4 regions of the Nocardia lasii genome follow, and region 3 is predicted to be linked to each of the others. Evidence: riboswitches for the same ligand, from Rfam matches in the RefSeq annotation. Region 3 holds a riboswitch; each other region holds the start of a gene.

Region 1 (2,193 bases), on a different contig from region 3:
CTGCGCCGCCGAGAGCACGAGCAGCGCCCACCAGCGAGTCGAACTCTGTTGGGAATCACCATGTTTCGTTTCCAGCTCGGTGTCGGTCACCGGTACTCCTCATCCGTCGATCAGCGTCGACTCATCCTGGCACCGCAAGACAATTGGCGTCAAGAGAAAAATGTCTGACTGCGCCAATTGGCTGGTTGGGACAGACAAATCGGACGGGCCGGTAGACTGACCCGCATGCTGGACTCGACCCCTCCGATCAGCGCCGACCGGACCGCCGAACCGGCCCCCGCGGCGCCACTGGGCCTGCGCGAACGCAAGAAACTCCAGACCAGGGCGGCCATCGTCACGGTCGGCCTCGACCTGTGCGAATCCCAGGGCTTCGACGCGACGACGGTCGAGCAGATCGCCGCGGGCGCCGACGTGTCCCCGCGCACCGTGAACCGGTACTTCGCGCTCAAGGAAGACATCGTGCTCGCCCCGATCGACGACTTCGGGACCTCGGTCGCCGAGGCGCTGCGCGGGTGGCCGCCGGGCAACGACCTGCAGGCCCTGTGCGGGGCCTACCTCGAGACGATCCAGGCCGAGGCGGGCGCCGACGGGGTGCGCTTCCTACGCCAGTTCCTGCAGATGCAGCGGATCATGCGCGCGAGTCAGGCGGTGAACGCGCGCGCGCTGGAATACGCCGAGAAGAAGAACGTGGCGGTGTGCGCGCAACTCGCCGAGCGCCTCGGCACCACGCCCGACGATTTCATGGTCAAGCTGGTGGCCGGGATCTGGCAGATGATGTGCCACATCTCGATGGCCGACACCGAGGCCGCGCTGGCCGAGGCGACCCCCGAAGCCGCCGTGCGAACGACCCGGCACGCGGTGCTGCGCGCCTATCACGGCCTGCGCCACGCCTGCGGCGCACCGGTGGACGACACACCCGGATTCGGCCTCGACGAGTGATCTCGGCGAGAAAATCCGGGGGAAGTTTCCGCGCGCGGGGAATGTCCGGTTAACATGACGGCAAGGTCATGAGTACCAGCGCCAAGCCCCGGCTCGCTGGTCGGCAACCCTCCAGCTGCGGTGGGGTGCTCCGGGTGATGACCGGGCTCTCGAAAGTCGAGAGCAAGCGCGCCCCGCAGGAGGACCCCATGTGTTGTTGTTCGTCGATCCGACCCATCTGACGAAATACCCCCGACGCACAAAACTGGAGTACTGACATGTCCGACTCTGTCCTGCCCGAGAACTGGTCCTTCGAGACCAAGCAGGTCCACGCCGGCCAGTCCCCCGACGCGAGCACCAACGCGCGGGCACTGCCGATCTACCAGACGACGTCCTATGTCTTCCGCGACACCGATCACGCCGCCGCGCTGTTCGGTCTCGCCGAGCCGGGCAACATCTACACCCGCATCATGAACCCCACCCAGGACGCGGTCGAGCAGCGGGTCGCCGCGCTCGAGGGCGGCGTCGCGGCGCTGCTGCTGGCCTCGGGCCAGGCCGCCGAGACCTACGCGATCCTGAACCTGGCCAGTGCGGGCGACCACATCGTGTCCAGCCCGCACCTCTACGGCGGCACCTACAACCTGTTCCACTACTCGCTGCCCAAGCTCGGCATCGAGGTCTCCTTCGTCGAGGATCCCGACGATCTGGCGCAGTGGCAGGCCGCCATCCGCCCGAACACCAAGGCGTTTTTCGGCGAGACCATCGCCAACCCGAGCAGCGCGGTGTTCGACATCCCCGGCGTGGCCGGTGTCGCGCACGAGAACGGCCTCCCGCTCATCGTCGACAACACCGTCGCCACCCCCTACCTGATCCAGCCGCTGGCCCACGGCGCCGACATCGTCGTGCACTCGGCCACCAAGTACCTCGGCGGCCACGGTGCGGCCGTGGCCGGGGTGATCGTCGACGGCGGCACCTTCGACTGGACCGTGCGCGACGCCGACGGCAAGCCCCGCTTCCCCGGTTTCACCGAGCCCGACCCCAGCTACAACGGGGTGGTGTTCGCCGATCTCGGCGCGCCCGCGTTCGCGCTCAAGGCCCGCGTGCAGCTGCTGCGCGACCTCGGCGCGGCCGTCTCGCCGTTCAACGCGTTCCTCATCGCCCAGGGCATCGAGACCCTGAGCCTGCGGGTGGAACGCCACGTCAGCAATGCCGAGGCCGTGGCGAAGTTCGTGGCCGAGCAGCCCGGCGTCGACGCGGTGCACTACGCGGGCCTCG
Region 2 (2,193 bases), on a different contig from region 3:
GTCGTCGGGTCGGGGAGAAACCTGAGTGCGAAGGTCCGAGCTTCGATGCGGCCGTTGGATTCTCGCTGCCAGTTCGCGACGGCGTGCTCGAGCTGCGGGTCGGCCGCGCGCTCCTTCGCGGTGGGTAGTGCTAGGCGGGTGTGCCTGCTCAGGGCGCGGGTGGTGTCGGCGCTGAACGGTAGGCCGACACTGGAACCGCCCTTGGTGAATCGGCGGAGTGCGAGGTCACGCTCGAACGGTGCGCGTTCGAGGGGCAGGGCGCGCAGCGGGTGGCCCGACCAGTGCGCCGAGGTCGCCCACCGCGCGAGCACCTCGTGCTCGGCCACAGCGATGTCGCGTAGGACGAGTTCGTGCAGGAGGCAGGTGCGCAGCTCGTCCGCCATCGGTCCGATCAGCCCGGCCTGGCCGAAGGCCGCGATCGCGTCGTCCGGGTCGAGGGCGCCCGCCAGTCTCGCCGCGATTCCTCGCACCCGAACCTGCTTCGGTTGTGTCGCCGCCAGTATCCGGAGGGCCGCCGCGACCCGCTCCGGCGCCGAGGCGTGCAGCACTGTGCTCAGGCAGTTTCCGACGATCCAATTGTGGGCGCCGTAGGCGGCGGTAGCGGCTCTGGACAGTGCTACCGCGAACTCGAAATCGCCTGCCGCGACGCGTTTTTCGATGCGCTCATTGGCGCTGCGGAAGTCGGTCGTCCCAGGGAACTCGCGGATGATCTGCTCGATCTCGACGTGCACGCGCCCAGCGTACGCAGCGGGCGTGTCGAGGTGACCGGGTCCGGGCGTGTTGCGGCGGGGTGGTTGACAGGTCGGGCGGTCGTCTGTCAGTCTCGGTTCAGGTCACGAGTACCAGTGTTCAGCCCCGGCTTGCTGGTCGGCAACCCTCCTCCGCGGTGGGGTGCTCCGGGTGACGACCTGGCTGACGTCCGAGAACGGACGCGGCAAGCGCGGGCCAACTTCTTGTGGAGCGGGTCCCTGAGCCGACGGGATTTCGTCATGACTGCTGTAATCGACCCCACCTGTGCCATCGCCACCGTTTCCGGGGCTGACCTGCGGGTTCCGCTGGTCCAGGGCGGGACGAGCACCTACGCCAACTTCGACTACGCGGCCAGTGCGCCGGCGCTGACCCAGGTCACCGACCGGATCGCGCAGCTGCTGCCGTACTACGCCAGCGTGCACCGCGGCGCCGGCTACGCCTCGCGGATCTCGACCGAGTGCTACGAGGCCTCGCGCGGTTCGGTCGCCCGGTTCCTCGACGCCGCCGACGACCAGGTGGTCGTGTTCACCCGCAACACCACCGATTCGCTGAACCTGCTGGCCGGGTGTGTGCCGGGGGAGACCGTGGTGCTCGACATCGAACACCACGCGAACTTCCTGCCGTGGACCAAGCACGGCCGCCGGGTGGTGCGGGCCGGGGCCACCGTCGAGGAGACGGTGCAGCGGGTGGTCGCCGAACTGTGCAGCAGGCCCGCCGCGTTGCTCGCGGTGACCGGGGCGTCGAATGTGACCGGTGAGGTGCTGCCGCTCGAGCGACTCGCGAATATCGCCCACCTGTGTGGTGCGCGGATCCTCGTCGATGCCGCGCAGTTGGCGCCGCATCGTCGGATCTCGCTGCGGGAGAGCGGGATCGACTACCTCGCCTTCTCCGGGCACAAGCTGTACGCGCCGTTCGGGTCGGGGGTGCTGGTGGGTCGACGTGACTGGCTCGACGCGGCCGATCCGTACCTGGCCGGGGGTGGCGCGGTGCGCAATGTCGGTGTGCGCGAAGTGGAATGGGCGTGCGCGCCGCAGCGGCACGAGGGCGGTTCGCCGAATGTGTTGGGCGCGGCCGCTATTGCCGCCGCCTGCGACGCCCTCGCCGCCATCGACTCCACTGAACTCGTTGCGCACGAACGCTTCCTGGCCGACCGCCTGCGTGACGGCCTGTCCGCCATCCCCGGCGTCGACCTGGTCACCATCTGGTCCGACAGCCCCGACTGTGTGGGCATCGTCGCCTTCACCGTCGCCGATTACGCCCCCGGCCAGGTCGCCGCCTACCTCTCCGCCGAACACGCCATCGGCGTGCGCGACGGCCGCTTCTGCGCCCACCCCCTGCTCGCGAGCCTCGGCCTCGACGCCGCCCTGCGCGCCAGCATCGGCCTCGGCACCACCGCCGCCGACGTGGACCGCCTCGTCGCCGCGATCACCACCCTCGTCACCA
Region 3 (2,193 bases):
CGGCGTAGAACGCGGCACCCTCGGCCACGAACCCGTCGAACCAGCGCTGCCCGGCGGCCACCAGCGCGGCGTACTCGACGCCGCGATAGGTCCGGTAGTACTCCCGATTGATCTCCTCGCGCGGTGCGCCCGCCTGCGCCCGCGCCTTGAGATCGTCGGCGACACGGGCGTATTCGCTGCCGTCGTCCCCGTTCTCGGCCAGCCAGAACCGCAGGAACGTGAACATCGACTTCACGGTGATCAGGGTTTCGTCGACGTCGAAGAACGCCACGCCGTGATCGCTCATGCCGACGCCGCCAGGTACGCGGTGACCGCCTTGGCCGCCTTGGCCCGCTCGATCTGGGCGATCCGCTCATTGGGCAGCGCCGCGAACTCGATCCGCGAGCGCGCCACACTCTTGCCGAACTGGCGCACCTCGGTCTCGATCACGAACTCCAACTTGCCCGGATCCTCGACCGAGACCGGCGTGAGCTGGGCGTGCAGGGTCGCCGGGAGCGGGAACAGGAACGAGGTGAACCGCAGGTCGACGTTGTTCCAGACGAGGTAGAAGTGCTCCTGCGGGCTGCGCACCCCGTATTCGAGTTCGAACGCGGCCAGGAACAGCTGGCGCACCGCCTCGATCACCACGATGCCCTGCACGTGCTCGCCGGTCTGATGATCGAGCAGCAGCTCGTTGTCGCTGTCCAGGCGCAGCTCGGCCCGGAAGACGTTCTCGTCGGTGCGCGTCAGATCGGCCAGCAACACATTGGAGTGCTGGTACTTGTGCACGTGGTGGCGACGCGCCGGCTCGGCGACCTCGCCGAGCACCCGCACGCGCGCCTGCGGTGCGTGCACGGCCGCCACGTGCTCGAGGTAGTCGAGATCGTGGCGGGTGAGCCCCTGACCCAGGTGAACGACCAGTTCCGACCCGGTGAAGCGACCGCCGCGCAGCAGCGCGACCAGGCCCGACACGGTGTGTACCCGCTCGTCGGCGGTGATGCCGAGGAACCGGTCGGCCACCACGACGAAGGTGGTCGCCACCGCCTCGGGGGTCTGGGTTGAGTCGAGCTGGACAACAGACATGACAGACCTCCAGGAAAAGACGCTTACGGGGGGATCCCCACCCATCCGGTCGTCACCCGGAGCACCCCGCCGCCGATGGAGGGTTGCCGCCCAGCAAGCCGGGGCTCGAAGCTGGAACTCGTGACCGTGTCCTGAAACTTATTCCGGCGCAATAGTTTTGAAAACCATTCCGACCAGCATGCGAAAAAATCCGACTCCGGGCGGAGGGCGGGCCGGGTCGCGGTGCCTATGCTGTGCGTGACTGTCCGTCACGCATAACCCCGGAGGCAACGTTGCCGAACACCCTCGAAGCCAGCATCGACATCGCCGCATCGCCGGAGAAAGTGTGGGCGGTGCTGTCCGACCTGCGCCGGATGCCCGAACTCAGCCCGACGACGGTGAAGATGATCGCGCTCGGCGGGGTGCGCGACGGCGCGTTCACCGTCAACGTGAACAAGGTCGGCTGGAAGGTCTACCCGACCACCTCGCGGATCGTGCGCTTCGACGCCAACCGCACGCTGGCATTCCGCATGAACGAGAACCGCACCGTGTGGACCTACCTGCTCGAGCCGACCGCCACCGGCACCCGCGTGGTCGAGACCCGCACGGTCGACCCCAAGGGCCTGCCCGGCTGGCTGACGGCGGCGATCAAGGTCGCGATGGGCGGCGAGCAGAAGTTCGAGGCCGACCTGGTCGCGGGCATGGAGGAGACGCTGAACCGGGTCAAGGTCGCCGCGGAGCGCTGACCTTGACCGGAGCCCGTCGGAGCTGATCCGGCGGGCTCTCGTCGTCATGTCAGGTTGTCGCCGTCGAGCGTCTGCGCGCCGCGCGGTTTCCGGAGCGCCGCGAGTTGGTGGGCCGATGGGCGCCGGGGACGTTCGTGGTGTCAGCGGGTTCCAGCGATGAAATCGCCCAGGACGGAGACGAATTCGTCGGGCTGCTCGATCTGCGGGGAGTGACCCGCGTGTTCGACGAGGTGGGTTCGCGCGCCCGCCGCGGCGAAACGGGCCAGGGTTTCGGTGCTGTCGTAGAGGTTGTCGTGGCGGCCGTGGATGGCCAGGACCGGCTGGCGGAGGGCTCGCGCGCGGACGTCGAGCGGCTTCGCGGCGAAGTCGTCGGCGCGGGCGCCCACCGCGTAGGCGAGGCCGGTAG
Region 4 (2,193 bases), on a different contig from region 3:
GGCGTAGTGGCGTTCGATGTAGTACTGGGCGATCGACAGGGCGGTGGTGAGCACGATGTACCAGACCGTGGCCACCATCAGCAGCGGCACCACCCGGCCGTTGCGACCGAAGATCACCTGGACCTGGTAGAACAGCTCGGCGATCGCCATCACCGACACGATCGAGGTGCCCTTGAACAGGCTGATCACCTCGTTGGCCGCGTTGGGCAGGATCGAGCGCATCGCCTGCGGCAACACGATCGTGCGGAACTGACGCCAGCGCGGAATGCCAAGCGCCGCAGCGGCTTCCAGTTGGCCGCCGTCCACCGAGAGCAGACCCGCGCGGATCAGTTCGGCCGAATACGCCGCCTGGTGCAGGGCCAGGCCGATCACCGCGGCGGTGAAACCGCTGATCACGCCGTTGACGCCGAAGTCGAAGAAGGCCGGTCCGAACGGAATACCCACGGACAAGCGGGGATACAGGTAGGCGATGTTGAACCAGAACAGCAGCTGCACGATCAGCGGAATCGACCGGAACGCCCAGATGTAGGTCCAGGCGATCACCCGCAGCACCGGGTTGTCGGAGACCCGCCCGATGGCCAGCAGCGTGCCGAGCGCGAAACCGAGCGCGGTACCCCACAGGGTCAGCTCGATGGTCACCCACAGCGCCGACATCACCGATTTGGCGGTGAAGTACTGGGCGAAGGTGCCCCAGTCCCACCCCGGATTGGTGATCAGGCCGTGCGCGAACTGGGCCACCAGCAGCAGGGCGATGCCCGCGACGACCCAGCGCCACGGGTGCCGGGAACCGGCGATGCGGGGCAGGTTCTCGGCGGCGGTCGCGCGCGGTGGCGGTGCGGGCGCGGTGTCGGCGCCGGTGACGGCGGACGCGGTCATGGGAGTCCTTCGAAAACAGTGGAACGAGGTGCGGTGACCTCCACCCGGCCAGGGCGGGTGCGCGAGCTGGCGGCGCTCAGGCCGGACAGGACATCAGCACGAATATCTCCTCCATCGGTCCCGGCGGAAGCACCCACACCCCGGGACGGGGCGGGTTGCTGCGACGTCGTCGAGCCAGGTCTCTCGGTCGCTCTGGATGGTTGTGCTCGACGGTTGCGGCCCGAGCTGAATCAGCATGTGGCATAGGCGCTACCGCACGCAACGGTAGAAATCAGCGTGAGCCCAGAGGTTGGACGCGGGGGATCGGCGGAGCACAATTGCCCCGATTCGGTGCGGTCAGCGACTCGCGGGCGGGCGAGGGGGACGCTGACGAGAGTGGGTCGAGTCGTGTCCCGGGGGCGGCGGGCCGGGTGGGGGCGAGCGGATTCGGGTCGGTGCGTCGTGGGGGAGCGCGGGGCTGGTCGGCGGGGTCGCTGAAAGGTTGCGACGCGCCGAATCGAGGGTTACTTCACCTGCGTCGAAATTCGGGTGGCGCGCGGTAGCGTCGGCCTTCTCTGCGTCGATGAGGAGTCCGCCGTGTTCGTGTCACGTCGTTCCATCACCCTGACGGCCTGCGCCGCCGCGCTGCTGCTGAGCGCGCCCACCGTCGCGGCCGCCCCGGCACCGCCCGCGGTCACCAGGGACACACCGGCCGTCGCGCCCACCGCCGGGCCCGGTGACCTGCTCACCGCCTACCAGACCGTCGTCGAGACCCTCGAAGCCCTCGGCATCCAGCCGTTCCTGTATCCCACCGCCGCGCTGAACTGCTCCGCCGACGGACCCGGCATCGTCCCCGCCGTCGCGGGCGCGGTCCCCGGCCCGTGGCCCGCCACCGCCCTGCCGCTGCCCGGTCTCGACCTCACCGCCGTGAAATCCGGGCAGACCCTGTTCACCTTCCTGCCCTACGGCATGGCCCCCGACACCGCCGCCACGAATACCGCGGGCATGCAGGTGGCCTGGCTCAACATCAGCAACGGCCGCAGCGGCATGGCCTCGATGGGTCCGATCGGCGACATCGTCGCCGCGATGGTCCCGCCCGAGGTCCCCGTCCAACTCCGCCCGATGGCCGAGGCCGCCATCCGCGACTTCCTCCTGGCCGCCATCCCCGTCGGCGGCGTCCGCGCGGTCCCGGTCGACACCGGCCACGGCACCGTCCTGGCCGCCGTCTTCGGCACCGCCGACAACGCGGGCCGCTCCTGCTTCTTCTTCCCGACCGTCGGCATCATCGACGTCCCCTGATCCGGATGCTCGGTCAGCGGGTCGCGGTCCGGCTCGTGT

The links. A riboswitch is a leader RNA that binds a small molecule or an ion and turns the genes downstream of it on or off. The one in region 3 is predicted to bind S-adenosylmethionine.
Region 1: linked by a shared signal. The riboswitch ahead of ACFP3H_RS00885 (bifunctional o-acetylhomoserine/o-acetylserine sulfhydrylase) and the one ahead of ACFP3H_RS21050 (AfsA-related hotdog domain-containing protein) in region 3 are both predicted to bind S-adenosylmethionine.
Region 2: linked by a shared signal. The riboswitch ahead of ACFP3H_RS03530 (aminotransferase class V-fold PLP-dependent enzyme) and the one ahead of ACFP3H_RS21050 (AfsA-related hotdog domain-containing protein) in region 3 are both predicted to bind S-adenosylmethionine.
Region 4: linked by a shared signal. The riboswitch ahead of ACFP3H_RS13045 (amino acid ABC transporter permease) and the one ahead of ACFP3H_RS21050 (AfsA-related hotdog domain-containing protein) in region 3 are both predicted to bind S-adenosylmethionine.

What each region holds. Positions count from the first base shown of each region.
Region 1 is NZ_JBHSQN010000001.1:171,814-174,006, forward strand. It holds gene ACFP3H_RS00875 (MFS transporter) at 1-90, opposite strand, end outside; gene ACFP3H_RS00880 (TetR family transcriptional regulator) at 226-939, shown strand; SAM riboswitch class IV at 1,004-1,114, shown strand; gene ACFP3H_RS00885 (bifunctional o-acetylhomoserine/o-acetylserine sulfhydrylase) at 1,197-2,193, shown strand, end outside.
Region 2 is NZ_JBHSQN010000001.1:752,655-754,847, reverse strand. It holds gene ACFP3H_RS03535 (DUF6183 family protein) at 1-731, opposite strand, end outside; SAM riboswitch class IV at 832-947, shown strand; gene ACFP3H_RS03530 (aminotransferase class V-fold PLP-dependent enzyme) at 990-2,193, shown strand, end outside.
Region 3 is NZ_JBHSQN010000014.1:105,227-107,419, reverse strand. It holds gene ACFP3H_RS21055 (HAD family hydrolase) at 1-286, opposite strand, end outside; gene ACFP3H_RS21050 (AfsA-related hotdog domain-containing protein) at 283-1,062, opposite strand; SAM riboswitch class IV at 1,077-1,188, opposite strand; gene ACFP3H_RS21045 (SRPBCC family protein) at 1,335-1,787, shown strand; gene ACFP3H_RS21040 (alpha/beta fold hydrolase) at 1,928-2,193, opposite strand, start outside.
Region 4 is NZ_JBHSQN010000008.1:88,963-91,155, reverse strand. It holds gene ACFP3H_RS13045 (amino acid ABC transporter permease) at 1-876, opposite strand, end outside; SAM riboswitch class I at 985-1,079, opposite strand; gene ACFP3H_RS13040 (hypothetical protein) at 1,453-2,154, shown strand; gene ACFP3H_RS13035 (glycosyltransferase family 2 protein) at 2,168-2,193, opposite strand, start outside.